Regions from separate parts of the Marinobacter sp. V34 genome, predicted to be linked through region 2. Evidence: riboswitches for the same ligand, from Rfam matches in the RefSeq annotation. Region 2 holds a riboswitch; the other holds the start of a gene.
What was found. A riboswitch is a leader RNA that binds a small molecule or an ion and turns the genes downstream of it on or off. The one in region 2 is predicted to bind cobalamin.
Positions count from the first base shown of each region.

Region 1: another riboswitch for cobalamin. It lies ahead of AC0B60_RS03055 (TonB-dependent receptor plug domain-containing protein); the one in region 2 lies ahead of AC0B60_RS04170 (ribonucleoside-diphosphate reductase subunit alpha).

Region 1 is NZ_JBUPZY010000001.1:647,674-652,094, reverse strand. It holds gene AC0B60_RS03060 (cobaltochelatase subunit CobN) at 1-544, opposite strand, end outside; gene AC0B60_RS03055 (TonB-dependent receptor plug domain-containing protein) at 567-2,378, opposite strand; cobalamin riboswitch at 2,524-2,745, opposite strand; gene cobD (threonine-phosphate decarboxylase CobD) at 2,782-3,801, opposite strand; gene AC0B60_RS03045 (cob(I)yrinic acid a,c-diamide adenosyltransferase) at 3,830-4,387, opposite strand.
Region 2 is NZ_JBUPZY010000002.1:235,442-239,862, reverse strand. It holds gene nhaB (sodium/proton antiporter NhaB) at 227-1,732, shown strand; gene AC0B60_RS04175 (DUF3047 domain-containing protein) at 1,719-2,453, opposite strand; cobalamin riboswitch at 2,555-2,763, shown strand; gene AC0B60_RS04170 (ribonucleoside-diphosphate reductase subunit alpha) at 2,874-4,421, shown strand, end outside.

The sequences.
Region 1 (4,421 bases), on a different contig from region 2:
GGTAAAGAGCCCGGCCTTCAAGCCAGGATTCCTGTGCGGGAAAACGGGCCTTAAGCTCCGACAGATGGACTTTCAGATCCGTATCGGGGTCCGGCGCTTTCATCAGGTTGTTCAGCGTAGAAGCATCCAGGGCCTCCAGGGCCTTGCGGCCATCGAGCCGCGACAGTGCTGTCAGCGCCCTGTCGCTATTAACCCCCAACACTGGAAACTCGCGAACGGCCGCCTGCTCACTCACTGCACGCTCAATCCGGCCCACCTGCTCTCCGAAAACCGCTGCCATCAATAAGGCATCGGCCTGGCTAATCAGATCATCAAGGGCGCTGTTGTTCAGGTTTGCCAACTGCTCGGGTGTGCGCAGAATAATGCGGTGATCTGGATGGGCTGTCAGGAAGCGTTCCGCACCAGCGGCCATCTCGGCAGCGGAACGCTCGGACACCACCCCAAATACCGTGGCGCCGAACACTGACTGGGACAGCATCAACAGAAGTCCCGAAAGACAGCCGAGCAACGGGCGGCTCAGAGTTCGATACAGACGTTCCATCATGCCCTTACCTCTCCTTGGTTGATCAAATGTCGTAGCGAATCGTCAACATGGCGGTGCGGCCAGCGGCTATATAGGCACTTCCGTCGAAGCGCTGCGCCGTGGCGTATTCTCTGTCGAGCACGTTGTCAACTGTCAGATTTGTGGTCCAATGGCTGTCAATTTCCCACTTTGCCCGCAGGTCCCAAGTGACAAAGCCGGCGATGCGCTCTTCATTTTCGGCATCGTCGTAACGATACCCTTGGCCCTTTACGGTCGTTCCCAACGACACTCGGCCGAAGTCCCGATCCAGATCCACCCGGAACTGTTTTCCGCTACGGCGACGAATTCGATTATCGGTCTCACGGTCGCGGGGGTCAGTTACCGATGCAGCCGCCTGCACTGTCCATTCGTCCAATTCCAGGCCAGCACTCAGTTCAACCCCTCGGATGCGTGCTTCATTAACATTAAACGGTGCGAACCGGCCGTCTCTGAAGACAAATACAATCAGGTCATCAGCATCTGTCTGATAGATCGCGGCATCCCAGAACCAACGCGTGTAATTCCCACCAATACCGAACTCCACACTACCTGCGGTTTCTGGTTTCAGGTCCGCATTACCAAAGTTGGGAAAGTAAAGGTCGTTGAACGTAGGTGCACGGAAAGACGTGCTGTAGCTCACCCTGAACCTATGGTTGCGATCCATATCGATGCCCATGGCAATCGCACCGGTTTCTTCACGCCCAAAAGCCTCGTTGTCGTCGGCGCGCAAACTCAGTTGAAAGTCCGTCGGACCAAAATTCAGCAAAGCCTGACCAAAAACAGCGGCGTTGGTGCGGCTGGTTTCGTCAAAGTCGGTGGTGCTTTCTACTTCATCCACCAACAGCTCACCACCCAGAATGTACTCATGGCGGCCAGCACTGATCTGGTTCTCCAGGCGAGCACTGCGAGTCTTTGTATCAAATACACTGTCACCAAAGTCATCGCGTGTTTCCTGTTCGTCGATGGACTCAGCCAGCAGAATACGCGTACGCCAGTAGTCGCTAAGAGGAGCTTCCAGGCGGACACCCAGGGTCTGGATAGCGAAGTCGGTATCCCCACCCTCGAACTCGGTATTGCCTTGGGCGCGCATGACTACAACCCCGGCTTCTCCACCGGAGTCAAATTGGTGAGCAACGGACGCCAGGGCGGACGTATTACGAAAGCCCTTGTCTTCCCCCCCTTCAACGATGGCCGTGCCGTCAGTTTCCAGATGGCTAGCGCTGAGACTGTATTTCATCCGGCCTTCAGTACCGGCTGTTCCAGCCACATACTCCTGGGTGTTAAAGTTGCCACCGCCGGCCTGGACCCATCCTTCATGGCCCTTTTCCGCGCTGTGGGTGAAGGCCTGAATAACACCGCCCACGGCATCGGCACCGTACAGGTTGCTGCGGGAACCCCGAACAATTTCTACCCTTTCCACCATTTGCGGCGGAAAATACTGCCAGGCCGCACTGCCACTGGTGGCAGAGCGCAAACGAATGCCATCCACCAAAAAAACGGTGGATTCGCTACCAGTGCCCCGGGTATACACTGTGGTATTTTTACCGAAAGAGCCGCTACTGGTGATATCGATGCCGGGTTGTCCCATCAGTAGCTCGTCGAACGTTTGAGGCTGCAAACGTTCGATAGCCTCTTCATCAATCACCGTGACCGATGAGTCACTTTCGCCCCGTGTCTTCGGGCCAAGCGTGGCCGTAACAACAATGGGATCGAGTGCCGAGACCATCATTTCTTCGTCGGCAAGTACATTGGAAACTGGCAGGAACGCAAGGGGAAAGCCGGATAACAGAACCGGCAAAGACTTCGGACAACTCATAATCAACACTCGCTGGCAAACCACGCGCACCCGCGTGATGGTTATTGTGTTGCGGAGTTTGAGTATGAGATTGGGGAGGCAGGATACGAGTCAGGGTACGGGTGTGAGACCGACGCAACTCTCCCACCGCCGTCGCCCTCCGCAACTTCCGGTGTGTATTCAGGCCGGTCTCCGGGCTTGCGAGTGGATCAGCCGATGGGCCGGTCCGAGGCAATCACCTTCCCATGCATGACGCACAGTGGCTTTTTTCGATTGCCTTTAGCTCGCTTACCGTTGCGGGGGCAGCGTCGGACTTTAACCGACTTCCCGTTTTAAGCTCTCCGGCGGCATTACGCCAAAAAGCTTTACCTGAACACGGTGTTCATCGAATCGGGCGCCAAACTAGCAGCCCTTATGTGCTAAATCAATACAGATTACTTAAATACAGTGCCTGGTCTAACCGCGTCCATTCCGGTTCAGAGCCGGGCAATCCAAACCGCAATGCTGCGGGATTCCCGAACTCGCGAACGAGGATTCCCCGCCTCGCGAGTTCAGCTGCAATGTTCGCAGCCCGGCCATGCCGAACGTATTTAAAAAGCGCTGTTCCAGTAACTCCTTCAAAGCCATGCCTCGACAGGCAGTCCGACAACCGTTGGCTTTCACTGTGCAACCGCTCAATCGTCGATGCCTGCCACTGGGTGTCCGCCAGCGCCCGACCCATGACAAATCGCGCGGGGCCACTGACCGACCAGGGCCCGATCATTGCCTCCAATCGGCCAATAATATTCGGGTCTCCCACCACAGCTCCGGCCCGCAGGCCCGCCAGGCCGAAAAACTTACCCAGTGATCTCATGACGACAAGGCCGGGGCTGTCGGTCGCATGCCCAACACTGAGCTCCGGGGTGGCATCGACAAATGCCTCGTCCACAATCAACCATCCACCGCGACGTTGCAGCCGATCATGCCAGCTTAACAACCGGCTCGGATCGACAGCGTGACCGGTGGGGTTGCTTGGATTGATCCAGACCAAAACATCCAGCTCATCCAGCCAGCCTTCGTCATCATCCTCTTGCTGGTCGTCGCCAATCTCGATCACCTGATGGCCAGCAACAGCCCAGCTGTGACTATGCTCCCGGTAACCCGGAAAGGGCACACCAACCCGGCACGGCGATCGTAAACGGGGCAAGTGCATGATGGCCGCCTGGCTGCCGGCCAGGGCCATACAAGCGGCGGCATCCGGTGCACCTGACCATTGCCTGATGCGCTGCTCCAGGCCATCGTCAGGCTCCGGAAGGCGACACCAGACCTCTTCCGGGATCGCCGGAACAGGCCAACCACGCGGATTGATACCGGTGGACAGGTCCAGCCATTGATCCAGGGGGATGCCCGCTTTATTCGCGGCGGCGCGTAACCGGCCACCATGCTCCGGCGGTGACAAACTCACGTTTCAGTACCCTGCTCGTGGGCGACCATTATTCACCCGGCACCCAAAGTACGTCGTCTTTTCCCTGATTATTCGCATGTCTGGCAAGAACGAACAGCAAATCAGACAGCCGGTTCATGTATTCCAGCACCAGTGAGCTGATGTTCTGTTCTTCCTGCAGTTGAACAATAATTCGCTCGGCCCGACGCGTCACGGTACGGGCATGATGTAGGTGCGTTGCGGCCGCATTGCCCGCGGGCAGGATAAAGGAGCGAAGCGACGGAATGTCCGCGTTAAACCGATCGATTTCCTCCTCAAGTTCAACCGTTTTACCCTCGGCAAGCCTGAGTGGCGGATATTTCGGGCTCTCCACGATCGGGGTGCACAGATCCGCCCCGACATCGAACAGATCGTTCTGAATGCGCGCCAGTATAGCGTCCAGCTCTTCATCCACATGCAGTCGCGCAAGACCAATCACCGCGTTGGCTTCATCCACCGTGCCGTAGGCTTCCACACGCAGGTCATACTTCGCGACGCGGCTGCCGTCGCCAAGGCCGGTATCGCCCTTGTCTCCGGTTTTCGTATAGATCTTGGTGAGCCTGACCATTCATGCCTCCCGTGAACCAGTTCTGTCAGCATTC
Region 2 (4,421 bases):
AAACAAACTCTGAGCGCTGAAAATAGAGTCGATTCCGACTCTGTTTTTAAGTAATATTACGAAACTCTTTTGAGTGGTCGTCCGGCCACTCTTCCTTGTTTCATGTAAGACCAAATAGGCACTCACCCTGTACCTTTGGGGAATTACCGGTTACACATATATCAAGGAAGATGCGGGCCTTCTGCCACACAATTCCAACAAACCGTTTACTCAGAAGATTCCCGCAATGCCCACAACCGTTCTCTCCGGCTTTACCCACAACTTCCTGGGTAATGCGCCCACCTGGTACAAACAGGTTATCCTGCTTTTCCTGATTGCCAACCCCCTGATTGTCTGGACCCTTGGCCCGGCCGTGGCCGGTTGGGCGTTGGTGGGGGAGTTTATCTTTACCCTGGCCATGGCGCTGAAGTGCTACCCACTGTTGCCCGGTGGGTTGCTGGCGATTGAAGCCCTGTTGGTGGGTATGACGTCAGCGGACGCGGTGTACCACGAGGTGTTGGTGAACTTCCCGGTCATCCTGCTTCTGATGTTCATGGTGGCTGGCATCTACTTTATGAAAGAGCTGCTGCTCGTGACGTTTACCCAGATCCTGGTGGGTGTGCGGTCAAAGTCCGCGTTGTCACTGCTGTTCTGTGCTGCTGCGGCCGTTCTATCCGCGTTCCTGGACGCGCTTACCGTCACCGCAGTCATCATCAGTGTCGCTGTCGGTTTTTACTCGGTGTACCACAAGGTTGCCTCCGGCAAGGGTTATCATCACTCTGATCACAACGCCAACAGCGATGAACACGTGATTGAGTTGCACCGGGAAGACCTGGACAAGTTCCGGGCCTTTCTGCGTAGCCTGCTGATGCACGGTGCTATTGGAACGGCCTTGGGGGGAGTCTCCACCATGGTGGGCGAGCCCCAGAACCTGCTGATCGCCAAGGTAGTAGGGTGGGACTTTGTCAGTTTCTTCCTGCGCATGGCGCCGGTGAGCCTGCCGGTGCTGGTGGCCGGCCTGACCACCTGCTGGCTTTTGGAAAAGCTGCGCTGGTTTGGGTATGGCGCCCGGTTGCCCAAGCCTGTCCGCCAGGTACTGGAAGAGTTTGCTGACAACGAGCGCACCAAGCGCACGAAAGCCGACCAGGCTGCCCTGTGGGTGCAGGCGATGGCGGCTCTGGTACTGGTTGTTGGGCTGGCGTTTCACCTGGCAGAGGTGGGATTGATTGGCCTTCTGGTGATTATCCTGATCACCTCGTTCACCGGTGTTACAGACGAACACCAGATCGGCAAAGCCTTTCAGGAGTCGTTGCCGTTTACCTCGCTGTTGGTCGTATTTTTTGCCATTGTTGCGGTCATTCACGAGCAACACCTGTTCAAGCCGATCATCGATTTTGTGCTCAGCCTGCCGCAGGATCAGCAGCCGGGCATGTTCTTTATTGCGAACGGGCTGTTGTCGATGATCAGCGACAATGTGTTTGTAGCCACCGTGTATATCAGTGAAATCAAACAGGCGCTGGACGCCGGCAGTATCGACTACGAGCATTTCCAGGAGCTGGCCATCGCCATCAATACCGGCACCAACCTACCCAGTGTGGCCACACCCAACGGCCAGGCAGCGTTTCTGTTTCTGCTGACGTCTGCAATCGCCCCGCTGGTGCGGTTGTCCTACGGGCGGATGGTTGTGATGGCGTTTCCCTATACCATCGTGATGGGTGCGGTGGGCCTGTTTTGCGTCATCAATCTGGTTTGACCAGGCTGACATCGCCATACCAGGCAGTAGCAGATGCTCCGGTGTTGTCGGAATCCGACATGATGGCGACGCCCACCAGCTTTGGTGGCTCGCGGTCAAAGGCCTTGCGGTAGTCCGCAACGATATCGCGTTCCACCGTGACCCATTCGCCAGTGTTGGTGACGCCGGAGTTCACCGCGACCATCATCGTGGTATCGGTGAAGGGGTTGGCAACGATCTCTCCGACCGGCAGCCGGTTCGCCCAGATGTAGTTCAGCGCATTGCCCGGCAGTTCCTCCCCGAACACCACTTCCACGGTCTTGCGTTTCGCGCGCTCGAAAAAGCCGGCTTCGTCCGGCTCGAACTCAAAAGCCACGTAGATTCGCGCGGGGTAGTCATCGCCCTCCTTTTTACGGGCGTTTCCCTGCTCATAGACGTTCGACACTTTCCACCGCCAGCGCAGGATCAGCGAATCCCCGGGTTCGACAGACACCCTTGCAATAAGCCCGGAGGCGCTGTTGTCCGTGGTGGCCTCGACCACCTGTTCGCCGTTGTCGTCCGTCAGCTGATAGCGACTGTGGCGGTCGATCTTCGGAAACTCCATCGGTTCCCAGCCATCTTCCAGGGACGTTATGGCTGAAAACGCGGTGATCAGCGAGTTTTCGGCACTGTCTGCCAGGGCTGTGGCTGCGATCATCGAAAGCGCCAGGGCGGCCGTCAGGTATCTCCGTAAAGGACTCATGGGATGCTCCTATGCTTTTGTTCACTGACCGGTCTCTGTCGGAAAAGTGCCTTGTTGTGATTAATCTTAGCCTATATAGTGTTTATATCCTTGGCTTGGTACCAGATATAGCGATCAAAGGTTAATCAATCACTGATCGCGATTATCACGGTACTGGGAATCCGGTGAGACTCCGGAACTGACGCGCAGCGGTATTGGGGAACGAGCGTGGCACAAAGACACTGGCGAATGCCGGGAAGTCGCCACGCAAGGCCGAGCCAACAGGCTCACGCCCCTGAGTCCGAAGACCTGCCTGGGAACACAACTGCACCTTCGCGTATCAAGGTGAGCAGATCGGTTTTGTGTTGTCTCTGTTCAGAGCGATGCTCGCCCCTGCGTACGCGAAGGTCTTTGCATAAACGCGTACTCAGGAGAACGGACATGTCTACCGCCACTCTGGCCGAGCCCGGCCAATCTGCCTCATCCAGCACTGCTTCCCTACAGGTTATTAAACGTAACGGCGCTCTGGTTGGATTCAACGCCAGCAAAATCAGCGTTGCTGTGACCAAAGCATTTCTTGCCGTCGAAGGCGATGAAGCCGCGGGCTCAGCCCGTATCCACGATTCCGTGGAACAGGTTACGAATCAGGTCATGCAGGCCATCAGCCGCCGCTTGAAAGCCGGCGGGAAGGTGCATATTGAAGATATTCAGGACCAAGTGGAACTGGCGTTGATGCGTGCGGAGGAGCAGAAAGTGGCCCGCGCTTACGTCCTCTACCGGGAAGCTCATGCTCAGGAGCGGGCCAGCCTGGAGCCGGTTGAGGCGCATCCCACGCTGACCGTGAAGAAGGCGGGCGGCGACGTTGCACCGCTGGATCTGGGGCTAATGAAAGTCCAGGTTGAACGTGCCAGCCAGGGATTGGAGGGCATCAATGGTGAATCTCTGGTGGAAGGGGCGCTGAGGAATCTTTACGACGGTATCGCTGAGGAAGAGGTGTTGTCTGCGTTGATCATGACTGCCCGTGGTCGCATTGAGCAGGAGCCTGACTACAGTGCTGTGACCGCTCGCCTGCTGCTGGAACAACTTCGGCTGGAAACCGCGACCGCCCTGAAGCTGCCCCTAAGTTTGCCGCTGGCGGAAATTTACCCGCAGGCCCTGAGCACCTTTATTGAACAGGGTATCCACTACGAACTGTTGGATGACGCCATGGCGGCGTTCGACCTGGAACGCCTGGGTGCCGCCCTCAAGCCGGAGCGGGACCATCAGTTTGGTTTCCTGGGCCTGCAGACCCTCTACGACCGCTATTTCCTCAACTGGAAAGGTGACCGGCTGGAATTGCCCCAGGTCTTCTTCATGCGCGTGTCCATGGGCCTTGCGCTGCAGGAGGATGACCCCAATGCCCGGGCCATTGAGTTCTACGACCTGCTGTCATCGTTCGACTACATGGCCTCCACTCCGACCCTGTTTAACAGTGGTACTCGCCATTCCCAGCTGTCGTCCTGCTACCTCACCACCGTACAGGATGACCTTGAAGGTATTTACGGTGCCATCCGCGACAACGCCATGTTGTCCAAGTGGGCTGGCGGCCTGGGTAACGACTGGACACCGGTCCGTGCGCTGGGCTCCCATATCAAAGGCACGAACGGCAGCAGCCAGGGCGTGGTGCCATTTCTGAAAGTGGTGAACGACACGGCGGTGGCGGTGAATCAGGGCGGCAAGCGAAAGGGCGCCGTGTGCGCATACCTGGAAAGCTGGCACCTGGATATTGAGGAGTTCCTGGAGCTACGCAAGAACACCGGCGATGAACGTCGTCGTACCCATGACATGAACACCGCCAATTGGGTACCGGACCTACTGATCGAACGCATGCGCAGTGATCAGGACTGGACCCTGTTCTCGCCAAACGACACTCCGGACCTGCATGATCTGTACGGCAATGCGTTCAGGGAACGCTATGAGGAGTACGAGGCGATGGCAGCCAGGGGCGAG